Regions from separate parts of the Paracidovorax sp. genome, predicted to be linked through region 1. Evidence: predicted binding sites of a transcription regulator. Region 1 holds the regulator's gene; each other region holds the start of a gene.
The links. The regulator FNR, encoded in region 1, switches genes on or off when oxygen is low (the NO sensors DNR and NnrR bind a similar motif). The targets are predictions, from matches to a motif close to TTGATNNNNATCAA.

Region 1 (4,862 bases):
CAAGACCAACCAGATGCCAGCGCAGGCTGGCAAGCTCACCGACAGCCAGATCAACGTGCTGACGGCCTATGTCTGGGGTCTTTCGAACGGCAAGCCCGGCGCCGCCGTGCGCTGAGCGAGCCCCGAAGCACGTGTCACACGCAACCGCCGTGTCCACGTCCTGAGCCGGCGCCTCGGCGCCGGCTGCATTGCTTTCTCCTTTCCTTTTTTCCATGCGACTCGGAACCCATCCGGGCCCCCGCCACAGGCACCCACCATGAAGCCCGCCGAAGGCCCTCCGGCCAAGGTCATACCGATCACTCCCGTCCCCGCAGAAAGCCAGTCGCTCTACGAGGCGCAGCAGAAGATCTACCCGCGCGCGATCAGTGGCGTCTTCGCGCGCTGGCGCTGGCTCATGGTCGTGCTCACGCAGCTGGTGTTCTACGGCTTGCCGTGGCTGCAGTGGGGTGGGCGGCAGATGGTGCTGTTCGACCTGGGCGCACGCCGGTTCTACCTGTTTGGCCTGGTGCTCTATCCGCAGGACTTCATCTACCTCACCGGCCTGCTTGTCATCTCGGCGCTGTCGCTGTTCCTCTTCACTGCGGTGGCGGGGCGGCTGTGGTGCGGCTTCGCCTGTCCGCAAACGGTCTATACCGAGATCTTCATGTGGATCGAGCACCGTGTGGAAGGTGATCGCAGCGCACGCCTGCGGCTGGACCGCAGCGGCTGGACGGCAGAGAAGATCGCCAAGAAGAGCACCAAGCAGTTGCTGTGGATCGCCATCGCGGGCTGGACAGGCTTCAGCTTCGTGGGCTACTTCGTGCCCATCCGCCTGCTGGGGGCGGAGCTGTTGGCACTGCAGGGCTCGTGGCAGATCTTCTGGGTGGCGTTCTACGCCCTTGCCACCTACGGCAACGCCGGTTTCATGCGCGAGCAGGTGTGCAAGTACATGTGCCCCTATGCGCGCTTTCAGAGCGCCATGTTCGACAGCGACACGCTGATCGTGACCTATGACCAGGCCCGCGGCGAGCCGCGCGGCCCGCGCAACAAGTCGGTGGCCGACCCTCGGGCGCAGGGGCTCGGCGACTGCATCGACTGCACCCTGTGCGTGCAGGTCTGCCCGGTGGGGATCGACATCCGCAACGGCCTGCAGTACGAGTGCATCGGCTGCGGCCTGTGCGTGGATGCCTGCAATACCGTGATGGACAAGATGCGCTATGCGCCGGGCCTGATCCGCTTTTCGACCCAGAACGGCGTGGAGCGCCGCTGGAGCCAGCCGCAGATACTGCGTCGCGTGCTGCGCCCGCGCGTGCTGATCTACAGTGCGGTGCTGGTGCTGCTGTGCATCGGCATGCTGGCCAGCCTGGTGGGGCGTACGCCGCTCAAGGTGGACGTGGTGCGCGACCGCGCCGCGCTCTCGCGCATCGTGGCCGGCGGCCGGCTGGAGAACGTTTACCGTCTGCAGATCATGAATGCCACCGAGGGGCCCCAGCGTTACCGTATCGGCGCGCGAGGCCTGACAGGGCTGGAGGTCGCCTCCGAGCCCGAGGTGGAGGTGGGCCCGGCCGAGGCGCGCTGGGTGGCCGTGCGGCTGCAGGTGCCCTACGGCTCGGCCGAGCCGGGGTCGCACCCGGTGTATTTCGAGGTGCGCGCCCAGGGAGCAGCGGCGCAGGTGTCCGAAAAGTCGGTGTTTCTGGTGCCGCGCTGATGGCCGTGCCCCCAAGCGATCGTCAATAGGTACAAGGTTCTTGGTGAAGCGGACTGTGCGCCGCGAAGGAGTGTGAGCATGACCCCCATCGTTTCATCCGCCGGGCAGCCAGCCGGGCCCGTGTCCCAGCCCTGGTGGCGCTACGGCCATGTGTGGCTCATCATCGCGGGGCCGGCCATCGTGGTGGTCGCAGGCCTGGTGACGCTCTGGCTGGCACTGAGTCGACCCGATCCGGTGCTGGCAGAGGACTACTACCAGCGCGGGCTCGACATCAACAAGACGCTGCGCCAGGACGCCGCCGCCATGGTGCCGGCCCTCAAGGGCCGCAACCATGCGGCCACGCCTGTGCAGGATCGGCCCTGAGCACGTCTCGCGCGAAGGAGAAGACACCATGCTGAAACAGCGACTGATGTGGATCGCCTGGCCCGCCTTTTTGATGGCGGGCGTGATGGAGATGGTCGTCTTTGCCTGTGTGGATCCGCAGGCGCTGCACTGGGCGGACCAGCCGCTCGCGCTCTCGCGCGAAGGGGTCTATACCCTGGCGTTCTTCGTGTTCTGGGCCATCATCATGCTGTCCGGCGCACTCACCACCTTGCTGTCGCTCTCGCCCTTCGAGATCAACCGTTGCCCGGTGCCGGAATGCGAGCGGCCCGCAGACTGCGCGAAATACCCGCGCTAGCACGGCAGCGCGCGCGCACCTGGCGCCCAGTGGGTGTTAGGAGGGGTGTCGCTTCAGTGGCAGGCCTGGTTCTGGCTGTTGACGATGCGCTTGAGCGCCTCTGTGTCGAGGATGCGCACATGGCGCTGCTTCACCTCGACGATGCCTTCCTCGACGAACTTCGAGAAGGTGCGGCTCACGGTCTCGAGCTTCAGGCCCAGGTAGCTGCCGATTTCCTCGCGCGTCATGCGCAGCACCAGTTCGGACTGCGAGAAGCCGCGGGCATGCAGACGCTGCACCAGGTTCAGCAGGAAGGCCGCCAACCGCTCCTCGGCGCGCATGCTGCCCAGCAGGAGCATCACGCCGTGCTCGCGCACGATCTCGCGGCTCATGATCTTGTGCACATGGTTCTGCAGGGCCGTGACCTCGCGCGACAGTTCTTCGATGCGGTCGAAGGGCATGACGCAGACCTCGGCATCTTCCAGCGCGACGGCGTCGCAGCTATGGTGGTCGTTCACGATGCCGTCCAGGCCAATGATCTCGCCGGCCATCTGGAAGCCTGTCACCTGGTCGCGGCCGTCCTCCGTGGCCACGCAGGTCTTGAAGAAGCCGGTGCGGATGGCGAAGAGCGAAGTGAAGGCCTCGCCATTGCGGAACAGAGTTCCCCCGCGCTTGACCTTGCGGCGCACGGCGACGATCTCGTCGATCCGTTGCAGCTGCTGCTCGTTCAGGCCCATGGGCATGCACAGTTCGCGCAGGTTGCAGTTGGAGCAGGCCACTTTGATGGTTTGCGGATTCATATGCACGGAGCTCCTGTAGTGGCTTCGTCGCATCGGGCGAACCGGCGACGGTCGTGCGGTACGGCCCAGGGGCCCTATCGCACAAGAGGTTTCAATTCATTGACGTCTCTGCTGATTGTCTCAGCGCGCTTGCAGACATCGCTTGATGCACATCAAGGACGGCCGAGGGGCCCTGCGGCAAAGTTCGGAGCCGGACCCCAAGGAATTCCTCATGAATGCTGTCACTCCCGAGCTACTGCGTCGCTTCGACGTGCCAGGGCCACGCTACACCTCCTATCCGACGGCGGACCGGTTCGTCGAGGCATTCGGGCAGGACGAGTATGTCCTCGCGTTGCAGCAGCGGCGCGCCGGAGCAGCCTCGATGGCGCTTCCGCTCTCCCTTTATGTGCATATTCCGTTCTGCGAATCGCTCTGCTATTACTGCGCTTGCAACAAGATCATCACGCGCCACCCCGAGCGCGCCACCACCTACTTGCGCTATTTGAGCCGCGAGATTGACCTGCACACCGCGCAGTGCGGGGTGGGGCAGCCCGTAAGCCAGCTGCACCTGGGCGGCGGCAGCCCCACCTTCCTGCCGGATGCGGCGCTGCGCGAACTCATGGCCATTTTGCGGCGCAGCTTCGCGCTGGTGCCGGGCGGTGAATACTCGATCGAGGTGGATCCGCGCACCGTGACCGAGGAGCGCCTGGCCGTGCTGGCCGAGCTGGGCTTCAACCGCCTGAGCTTCGGCGTGCAGGACTTCGACCCCGAAGTGCAGAAGGCCGTCCACCGGGTACAGCCCTCTGCCCAGGTGTTCAGCCTCGTGGAGGCCGCCCGGCGCCTCGGCTTCGAGTCGATCAATGTCGATCTGATCTACGGCCTGCCCCGCCAGACGCCCGAGTCCTTCGACCGTACGCTGGAGCAGATCGCGCTGCTGCGGCCAGACCGCATCGCCCTCTACGCCTATGCCCACCTGCCGGAGCGCTTCAAGCCGCAGCGGCGCATCGTCACGGCCGAGCTGCCGCAGGCTTCTGCCAAGGTGTCCATGCTCTCGCGCTCGCTCCAGTCCTTGGGCGACGCAGGCTATGTGTATGTAGGCATGGACCATTTCGCTTTGCCGCACGATCCTTTGGCCGTGGCCAAGCGCCAGGGCCGGCTGCATCGCAATTTCCAAGGCTACAGCACCCAGCCCGACTGCGACCTGATTGGCCTCGGCGTCTCGGCCATCGGCCGCGTGGGTGCCACCTACAGCCAGAACGCCAAGACGCTGGACGAGTACTACGACTTCCTCGACCAGGGCCGGCTGCCGGTGGTGCGGGGGCTCGCACTCACCCGCGACGACCTGGTACGCCGTGCCGTCATCATGGCGCTGATGTGCCAGGGCGAGGTGCTGTTCGAGCCCATGGAGCAATCCTGGCTGATCGATTTCCGCCGGTATTTCGCCGCCGAGATCGAGCAACTGCACGATCTGCAGGAGCAGGGGCTGGCGACGGTGACAGACGACGCCATCACGGTCACGCCCATGGGCTGGTTCTTCGTGCGCGGCGTGGCCATGGTGTTCGACCGCCATCTGCAGGTGGACCGCAACCGCGCGCGGTTCTCTCGCATCATCTGACGGCCACCCACCCATGCTGGCAACTACCGCCTGGACCGCCCTGGCCATGGGCCTTCTGGGCGGGCCGCACTGCCTGGCCATGTGTGCCGCGCCGTGCGGGGCGATCACCCGCTCGTCAGTGAG
Region 2 (4,862 bases), on a different contig from region 1:
AGGCCGACACCTCCAGGCCCAGGCGTGCCAGCGCCTGGGCCATCTCGGAGCCGACCGGCCCGAGGCCGATCACCGCGATGCGCGGCCCCAGGCTGGGCTGCTCGAAAAGGGTGTCGGTCGTCAGGATGCGGTCGCCGAACGCGAGCCAGGGCTCAGGCACCACCGGCCGTGAGCCGGTTGCGATGACGATGTTGCGTGTGCTGTGGACGGTGCCGTTCACTTCGACACGCTGCGCGTCCAAAAGGCGCGCCCGGCCCGATATGGCCCGCTCGCCCGCGTCGGTAGAGCGCAGCGTGGCGTCAACGAAGCGGTCGCGCACGGAGCGCACGCGCTGCAACACCGCCGCAAGGTCCGCCGAAAGGCCGTCTGCGCCCCGGATGCCCAGCGTTTCCAGCTTGCGCCGCGCGTGGAAAGCGTTGCCGGCCTCGATCAGCAATTTGGACGGCATGCAGCCCACGCGGGCGCAGGTGGTGCCCCACGGCCCGTCATTGACGAGGAGGTAGCGGTCGGTGCGCTTGCGTACTTCGCGCAGGGCCGCCAGCCCGGCGGAGCCCGAGCCGATGATGATGACGTCGAGGGTGTCGCTCATGAACGCAGTTCTTCCCCAGCGGAAGAGAAGGAGTTGGATGGGGCAGTGTGGCCTGTGCCAGCGCACGGCGGTGTAGGCCGCCAGGCCCTGCGCTTGCGCAGGCAGGCCGTGCCGGCAGCCCGGTGGCTTCAGTCCTGCACCGGGTGCCAGCCGACCCGGCCCTGGCCCAGATCGTTGATGCGCTGCACGAACGCATCCGCCTGGGCGTGGGGCAGGCGCAGGCGCAGCATCACCTGCGAGGCGTGCTCCACCTGCAGCAGCTCGGCACCCGTCGCGTCGGTCTCTCGTCGCAGCAGCCCTTCCAGTGCGTAGGGCACCTCGCACTGCAGCGTGGCCATGCGCTGGAGGACCACCTTCTCGGCGCCGAGCAGTGCCTGCGCCACGGTATCGGTGTAGGCGCGAACCAGGCCGCCCGCTCCGAGCTTCACGCCGCCGAAATAGCGCACTACGGTGGCCAGGACACCCTCGAGATCCTGGTGGCGCAGCACGTCGAGCATGGGCCGGCCTGCGGTGCCGCCGGGTTCGCCGTCATCCACGGCGGCGGACTGTCCGCCCGCCAGTAGCGCCCAGCAGATATGGGCCGCATCGGGGTGCTGCTTCCAGAGCGCATCCACGGCGGCTTGCGCGCTGGCGCGGTCGGCCATGGGCTGCACGCAGCCGATAAAGCGGCTCTTCTTGATGATGATTTCGCTGTATGCGGGGGAGCTCAGGGTCTGGGGCATGGGGCGCAAAGTCTAGGGCCTGTTGCCACTGGCCTTGGGGTTTGCGTGGATCCCGGATGGCTCCGGGTGCGGGCAGCCCGAAGATCAGCGGGATGGCCGCCGCCGCCTTGGCGTTGCGCTGAGCGTGTGTACCGGCTCCTGGCGACGCAGATCCGGATTCGTGTTCGGGGGCAAGGCGAGGCGAAGCCTGTCCGGTCCCAGATCGGCCAGGCGCCTGCTTGAGCCACATCAATGTCCGCAGGAGCCGTCTGCCTAAGATGGCCTGACCGATGGCTGCGTGCAAGCGCCCATCGCTTCCGCAGGCCCCGTGCCTGCCATCCTCTCTCTCAACGAAGGCAACAAGAACATGGCAATTTTCTGGAAACCCCTGGCGCTCGTCGCACTGTGTGCCGCCGCTGTGGCGGGCCCCGCCCGTGCGGCCGACTGCTCCGTCGAGATCGACGGCAACGACGCGATGCAGTTCAGCAAGGCCAGCATCTCGGTGCCCGCCAGCTGCAAGCAGTTCACCGTCAAGCTCAAGCATTCCGGCAAGCTGCCCAAGACAGCCATGGGCCACAACTGGGTGCTGACCAAGGCGTCCGACATGCAGGGCGCTCTGACGGACGGCATCGCGGCGGGCGCGGCGAAAAATTTCGTCAAGGACGGTGATGCACGCGTGATCGCGCACACCAAGCTGGTGGGGGGCGGCGAGAGCGATGCAGTGTCGTTTCCCGTGGCTTCGCTGAAGGCTGGCGAGTCGTATGCGTACTTCTGTTCCTTCCCCGGTCATGCAGCCATCATGAAGGGCACGCTGACGCTGGCGAAATGAAGCAGTGACGCCGCGATGACGACCACAGCGGCGGGCCGGCGTGACCGTGGCACCACGGCGGGATGGCGTTGAGCAGGAGAGGGGCGACGGCCTACACCGGTGCGGCAGGAAGCCTTCTAGGCTCGGACTTGCACCGTCTGCACTGCATCACCCCGCGACGCCCGTGCGCCGCTACAGGAAGCCCGCCATGTTGTCCTTCAATCTGCCGTTCGCCTTGACCCGCCTGTTCTCTGCCCCGTCGTTCGTGGGGGAGTCGCCGGCCACCGCTGCGCTGCTGCCAGTGCGGGCGACAGAGGCGGGGCCTGCCGCTGCGACGCTGCTGTCTGCCTACGACGAGCCGCCGGCCGATCTGGACCAGCGCGTTCGCGCCTCGGGCGAGTGGTGATCGCCCGGTTTACTTCTGCGGTGAGGCCAGTCGCAGTGACCGAGGCGCCATGCCCAGGGTGGGCACAGAAGCCGGCTTCAGCTTGAAAGTGGACACCGCATCGAAGAGCTCCTGCGCCTGCTGCTGAAGGCTGCTGGCCGCTGCGGAGCTTTCTTCGACCAGTGCGGCGTTTTGCTGCGTGGCTTCGTCCATCTGGTTCACGGCGATACCCACCTGAGCCACTCCGTTGCTCTGCTCTCTGCTCGCGGCGCTGATCTCGCCCACGATGTCGGTCACGCGCTTGATGGAAGACACCACTTCCTCCATCGTTCGGCCCGCACGTTCCACAAGGGCAGAGCCGGTCTCCACCTGTGCCACGCTGTCGGTGATGAGGGTCTTGATTTCCCGCGCCGCTTGCGCGCTGCGCTGCGCCAGATTGCGTACCTCTCCGGCCACCACCGCGAAGCCTCGCCCCTGCTCCCCGGCCCGGGCGGCCTCCACCGCTGCGTTCAGTGCAAGGATGTTGGTCTGGAAGGCAATGGAATCGATCACGCCGATGATTTCGGAGATTCGGCGCGCGCTTTCGTTGATTCCGCGCATGGTCACTACGACTTGCCCCACGGCGTCCCCGCCTTGCTGTGCCACGGTGGAGGCGCCTTGCGCCAGCTGGTTGGCCTGCAGGGCGTTGTCGGCGTTATGGCGGACGGTGGAACTGAGCTCTTCCATGGTGGCGGAGGTCTGCTGCAGTGCGCTCGCCTGCTGTTCGGTGCGCATGCTCAGGTCGCGGGCACCCGTGGCTATCTCGGTCGATCCCGTGACGATGGAGTCGGAGGCGTTGCGCACCTGCGCGACCATGCCGGCCAGGCTGCGCTGCATGGCCGCCAGAGAGGCCATGACGCTGCCGTCCGTCATGGTGTGGAAGTTCTCCAGCGGGCTCAGGTCGCCTCCGGCGACGCGCTGCGCCGCCAGGCCCAGCTCGGCGGGCTCCGCCCCCAGCGCGCGCGCGAGCCGGCGGGTAATGATCACCCCCGAAACGATGGCCATGGCCAGGGCCGCCACGCAGGCCACGATCAGGATGCTGCGCTGCTGCGAGAAACTCTCGACCGTCGCCTTGTTGGTCTCGGCGGCGCGCAAGCCGGCATCGGCGACGAAGTCCCCGGCCTTGCCCGTGAGCTCTGCCAGCAGAGGTCGGCATTCCTGATCGATCTTGGCCACGGCGGCCTGGTGCTGGCCGGCCATGGCCAGGCGCACGATGTCACGTGCCACGGGGCCATAGACGGATTCGATGCGGGTCAGGTCGGCCAGCAGGCCGCGGGTCGATTCGGGGATGGCGCCGCCTTTCGCGATGGCCTGCGTCAGGGCCGCCAAGTCTTTCTGCACGTCTTTATCCGCCTGGAGTACCAGTTTGAGTTCCTTTTCGATATCCGAGGCTTCGGTGACGAGCACCAGATTCCGCACGGCGACGGCGCGCCGACTGACCGCGTCGCGCATGCTGCTGGCCAGATCGGACTGCGCCTGTATGCCATGCACGTAGTCGGTGAACTTGCTGTTCGCCGAACTCAATGAAAGCAGCGACAGCGCGGCCACCACAAGCACCATGACCACCAATGCACCAAAAGCGAGGCTGAGTTGGGTCTTGACTTTGAAGCGTGGGGTGATCATCGGGAGCGTCCTCGGAGCGCCTGAGGCGCTTGTTTGTGTGCGGGGCTATTGTTTCCATAAGTAAAAAGGTGCGCGTGTAGGAAATTGCGAACACTTTTGGTGTTTTGCCTGTCTTGGGCCATGGGGCGGCAGCCCGCGGCCTTGCACAGACGCCACAAAGAGGCGCCTGGGTCGGGAAGTCCACATCGCTCCCGTGGTGGCAGTGCCCGTGCAAAGACGCCTCACGGCATGACCCACTAAAATCCACGGCCCCCCGCCAACACCAATCCAATGAACGCCCCTGTCGACGTTTCCTTTTTCGCGCGCGCCGCCAAGCCGCTGACGAGCTACCGCCCTTACTGGGCCAAGCGCTTCGGCACGGCTCCGTTCCTGCCCATGAGCCGCGAGGAGATGCAGCAGCTGGGCTGGGACAGCTGCGACGTGATCCTCGTCACCGGGGACGCCTACGTCGACCACCCCAGCTTCGGCATGGCGGTGATCGGCCGCACGCTGGAGGCGCAGGGCTTTCGCGTGGGCATCATTGCCCAACCGGACTGGCAGAGCGCCGAGGCGTTCAAGGCGCTGGGCCGGCCCAACCTGTTCTGGGGCGTGACGGCGGGCAACATGGATTCGATGATCAACCGGTACACGGCCGATCGGAAGATCCGCAGCGACGATGCCTACACCCCCGGCGACGTGGGCGGCAAGCGCCCCGACCGCGCCGCCATCGTCTACAGC
Region 3 (4,862 bases), on a different contig from region 1:
AGGCGCTCTGTGGGCCTGCCCGGCTGTAGCGGGGGATTCTAGGCGCGCGGCAGGGGCTGGGTCGCCGCCCGCCGTGCGCCGGCGGAGCGTCGCGGCGCAACCGTTCAGAAATGGAACAGGTGGCACACCCGGACTGTGCCACGGCACAGGCGGAACACCCCGCTCGCTGCCCCGTTTCTGTCGCAAAGCCGCGAAGTGCCGGCGCAGCGGGCCTGATCGCGGCCTCAAACCAAGGGTTGTCCCGTAGCGCCCCGCCCTTCACACCCAGTGGAAAAGCGCTGGCATGCGACTTGCCCTTGAAGGAGTGCGAGTGCGCCACGGCGCGCAGCATTCCACCGAAAACCATCCCAGGAGACAAGCACCATGAACATGGCAGAAATCGCAAGCCTCGGTATCGCCAACCCCTACAAGAAGCAGTATGGCAACTACATCGGCGGGCAGTGGGTGCCCCCGGCGGACGGCCAGTATTTCGAGAACAGCTCGCCGATCAACGGCCAGGTGTTCACCTCGGTGCCGCGTTCCAACGACAAGGACGTGAATGCCGCGCTCGACGCGGCGCACAAGGCCAAGGCCGCCTGGGGCAAGACCTCCACCACCGACCGCGCGAACATCCTGCTGAAGATCGCCGACCGCATGGAAGCCAACCTGCTGACCATCGCCGTGGCGGAAACCATCGACAACGGCAAGCCGCTGCGCGAGACCATGGCGGCCGACATTCCCCTGGCCATCGACCACTTCCGCTACTTCGCGGGTGCGGTGCGCGCCCAGGAAGGCGGCATCAGCGAGATCGACCACGACACCGTGGCCTACCACTTCCATGAGCCGCTGGGCGTCGTCGGCCAGATCATTCCCTGGAACTTCCCCATCCTGATGGCCGTCTGGAAGCTGGCCCCGGCCCTGGCCGCCGGCAACTGCGTGGTGCTCAAGCCCGCCGAGCAGACGCCCGCCTCCATCCTGGTGCTGCTGGAAATCATCGACGACCTGCTGCCGGCCGGCGTGCTGAACGTGGTCAACGGCTTCGGGCTGGAGGCCGGCAAGCCACTCGCGTCCAGCAACCGCATCGCAAAGATCGCCTTCACGGGCGAGACCACCACCGGCCGGCTGATCATGCAGTACGCCAGCCAGAACATCATCCCCGTCACGCTGGAGCTGGGCGGCAAGAGCCCCAACATCTTCTTCGAGGACGTGCTGGCCGCCGACGACGCCTTTTTCGACAAGGCACTGGAAGGCTTCACCATGTTCGCGCTGAACCAGGGCGAGGTCTGCACCTGCCCCAGCCGCGTGCTGATCCAGGAATCGATCTACGACCGTTTCATGGAACGCGCCCTGAAGCGCGTGGCCGCCATCACCCAGGGCCACCCGCTCGACAAGAGCACCATGATCGGCGCGCAGGCCTCGCAGGAGCAGCTGGAGAAGATCCTCTCGTACCTGGATCTGGGCAAGCAGGAAGGCGCCGAATGCCTGATCGGCGGCGAGCGCAACATGCTCGGCGGCGACCTGGCCGGCGGCTACTACATCAAGCCCACGGTGTTCAAGGGCCACAACAAGATGCGCATCTTCCAGGAAGAGATCTTCGGCCCGGTGGTGTCCGTCACCACCTTCAAGACCGAAGAAGAAGCGCTGGAAATCGCCAACGACACGCTCTACGGCCTGGGTGCCGGCGTGTGGAGCCGCGATGGCGCACGTGCCTTCCGCATGGGCCGCGGCATCCAGGCCGGCCGCGTGTGGACCAACTGCTACCACGCCTACCCCGCGCACGCGGCCTTCGGCGGCTACAAGCAGTCCGGCATCGGCCGCGAAAACCACAAGATGATGCTCGACCACTACCAGCAGACCAAGAACCTGCTGGTGAGCTACAGCCCCAACAAGCTGGGCTTCTTCTGAGGCGACGGGACCCCCCGTCCCCGCGATGCGGGGCGCTCTGATGGGTGAGGAAAGGGCTGCAAGGCGCAAGCCGCAGCCATAGCAGCAGCTATGGCGAGGATTGGCAACGCAGCAGCCTGCCCCCCGCCCCCGTAGAGGCGCGCCGTGCGCGAGGGACCGGGCCCACCGTTGCCCTCACGGTTCTGCAGACGGCTTGACCTGCGTCAGCTGGTTCAGCTGGAGGGCGGCTTATGGTCAAAGCCGGCCCTCCCGATCACTCCCTCCGCGCCAAAGAAAAGGAACCCGAGCCATGACCGCCAAGACCATGAAAGCCGCCGTCGTCCGCGAATTCGGCAAGCCTCTGACCATCGAAGAGGTGCCCGTTCCGACCCCGGCCGACGACCAGATCCTCGTGAAGATCGAGGCCTCCGGCGTCTGCCATACCGACCTGCACGCCGCCGAAGGTGACTGGCCGGTCAAGCCCAACCCGCCGTTCATTCCCGGCCACGAAGGCGTGGGCTTCGTCGCCGCCATCGGCAAGAACGTCAAGCACGTCAAGGAAGGCGACCGCGTGGGCGTACCGTGGTTGCATTCGGCCTGCGGCTGCTGCACCCATTGCCTGGGCGGCTGGGAAACGCTGTGCGAATCGCAGAGCAACACCGGCTATTCGGTCAACGGCGGCTTCGCGGACTACGCGCTGGCCGACCCGAACTTCGTAGGCCACCTGCCCAAGGACGTGAGCTTCGTGGACATCGCACCCGTGCTGTGCGCGGGCGTCACGGTTTACAAGGGCCTGAAGGTGACGGACACCAAGCCGGGCGACTGGGTCGTGATTTCCGGCATCGGCGGCCTGGGCCACATGGCCGTGCAATACGCCAGAGCCATGGGCCTGAATGTGGCTGCCGTGGACGTGGAAGACGACAAACTCGAACTCGCCCGCAAGCTAGGCGCGAGCGTCACCGTCAACGCCCTGAAGAATGACCCCGCCGCCTACCTGCAAAAGGAGATCGGCGGCGCCCACGGCGCGCTCGTCACCGCCGTTTCGCCCAAGGCCTTTGAGCAGGCGCTGGGCATGGTGCGGCGCGGCGGCACCGTCGCGCTCAACGGCCTGCCGCCCGGCAATTTCCCGCTGCCCATCTTCGACATGGTGCTGCGCGGCGTCACGGTGCGCGGCTCCATCGTCGGCACGCGCCTGGACCTGCAGGAGTCGCTCGACTTCGCCGCGCGCGGCCAGGTCAAGGCCACGGTGAGCACCGAGAAGCTGGAGAACATCAACGACATCTTCACCCGCATGCACAAGGGGCAGATCCAGGGGCGTATCGTGCTGGACATGGCGGCCTGACACGCGCCCCCGCTTCCCGTCCGCCCAGGGCGGGGAGCAGCCTGCAGCAAGGCGCGTGGCACGGGCTTCCACCGGCGGACCGCACAACACGAAAGGCCCCACCCGGGGCCTTCTTCACGGAGACGACAGACCATGCCAGACACCCGCTTGCAGGAAGCCACGGCCACCGCACCCCAGGCGGCCATGCGCGTATCCGCCACGCCACAAGCCGTGGCGCTCATCGAACGGCTGCGCGCCCAGCACGGCCCGCTCATGTTCCACCAGTCGGGCGGCTGCTGCGATGGCAGCGCGCCCATGTGCTTCGCCCAGGGCGAATTCATGCTGGGCGACTCCGACGTGCTGCTCGGCGAGATCGCCGGCACGCCCTTCTACATGAGCCGATCGCAGTTCGAGTACTGGGAGCACACGCACCTCATCATCGACGCGGTGCCCGGCAACGGCGGCATGTTCTCGCTGGAGCGGCCCACCGGCCTGCGCTTTCTTACACGCTCGCGGCTCTATGGCGACGAGGAATGGGCAGCCATTGAAGCGCTGGGCCCGCCGCAGAGCGGGCAGGGCTGACCGAAAGCTGCCGTGGCTCGCTTCGGGGCCCCGACATCCTTGCCGCGTTACGCCGCCGGGACACCAATGCCGCGCCGCGGGGACTGCGCCTTCAGCTCGCTCGCCAGCAAGGCGGGCTCCGTCAGCCCAAGAGCGCTGCGGCCTCCGCCAGCGTATGCCCCACATCGCTTTGCAGCTTGAGAGTGAAGAGCGCATCGCCGCGCGTGCGGCCCTGGTTCACCGCGGCGATGGGCTTGCCCGCCTCAGACGCCGCCTGTACGAAGCGAAAGCCTGAATACACCATGAGCGAGGAGCCGACCACCAGCGCCGCGTCGGAGCGCTGCAGGGCCTCGCGTGCGGCCAACACGCGCTCGCGCGGCACGTTCTCGCCGAAGAACACCACGTCGGGTTTCAGCGGGCCCTGCCCGCAGGCCGGGCAGGCCGGCACGGCGAAGCTGGAGAAATCCAGGCCGTCCAGATAGGCATCGCCGTCGGGCGCCGTTTCCGCCTGGAGATGGGCCCAGGCGGGATTGGCCTCCAGCAGGCGTTGCTGCAGCGCGGCGCGGGGCATGCGCGCCTCGCAATGCATGCAGCGCACGGTGTCGATGCGGCCGTGCAGATCGACCGTGCTACGGCTGCCCGCCGCATCGTGCAGGCCGTCGACGTTCTGGGTCAGCAGCATTTCCACATGGCCCAGGGCCTCCAGCTGCGCCAGGGCCCGGTGCGCCGCGCCCGGCTGCGCATGGCCCATGACGCGCCAGCCGATCAGGCTGCGCGCCCAGTAGCGCTGGCGCGTGGCCTCCTCGCCCATGAAGGCCTGGAAGGTGACAGGCTGCGGCCGCTTCCACTGCCCCTCGGCATCGCGGTAATCGGGAATGCCGGAGGCCGTACTGCAGCCCGCCCCGGTGAGCACGAAAAGCCGGGGGTGGGCGCGGATGAAGGCGGCCAGCCGGGCCGGTTCCGCCAGGGCGCCTTCAGGCTGGGCCGCATCGAGCGGCAGGAACGCGGGCGTGCCGGACATGGTTGCGCCTACATCGCCGGCGCGATGCTCTCGGCGTAATCGTAGAGCGCGCCGAGGATCTCTTCGCCGCGCTCGTCGGCCTCGCCGCCCAATGTG

Region 2: the regulator FNR is predicted to act here: its motif matches at 1,530-1,543, upstream of azu (azurin).
Region 3: the regulator FNR is predicted to act here: its motif matches at 2,078-2,091, upstream of adhP (alcohol dehydrogenase AdhP).

Annotation. Positions count from the first base shown of each region.
Region 1 is NZ_JBXYZY010000003.1:179,502-184,363, forward strand. It holds gene ccoP (cytochrome-c oxidase, cbb3-type subunit III) at 1-115, shown strand, start outside; gene ccoG (cytochrome c oxidase accessory protein CcoG) at 257-1,687, shown strand; gene AC3A84_RS04660 (FixH family protein) at 1,766-2,050, shown strand; gene AC3A84_RS04665 (hypothetical protein) at 2,079-2,366, shown strand; gene fnr (fumarate/nitrate reduction transcriptional regulator Fnr) at 2,420-3,145, opposite strand; gene hemN (oxygen-independent coproporphyrinogen III oxidase) at 3,357-4,739, shown strand; gene AC3A84_RS04680 (sulfite exporter TauE/SafE family protein) at 4,753-4,862, shown strand, end outside.
Region 2 is NZ_JBXYZY010000021.1:412,754-417,615, reverse strand. It holds gene AC3A84_RS08770 (dihydrolipoyl dehydrogenase) at 1-589, opposite strand, end outside; gene AC3A84_RS08765 (IMPACT family protein) at 718-1,311, opposite strand; gene azu (azurin) at 1,658-2,119, shown strand; partial or broken gene AC3A84_RS08755 (methyl-accepting chemotaxis protein) at 2,317-4,145, opposite strand; gene AC3A84_RS08750 (YgiQ family radical SAM protein) at 4,416-4,862, shown strand, end outside.
Region 3 is NZ_JBXYZY010000021.1:99,582-104,443, reverse strand. It holds gene adh (aldehyde dehydrogenase) at 364-1,884, shown strand; gene adhP (alcohol dehydrogenase AdhP) at 2,174-3,205, shown strand; gene AC3A84_RS07435 (DUF779 domain-containing protein) at 3,338-3,766, shown strand; gene AC3A84_RS07430 (NAD-dependent protein deacetylase) at 3,888-4,766, opposite strand; gene sbcB (exodeoxyribonuclease I) at 4,775-4,862, opposite strand, start outside.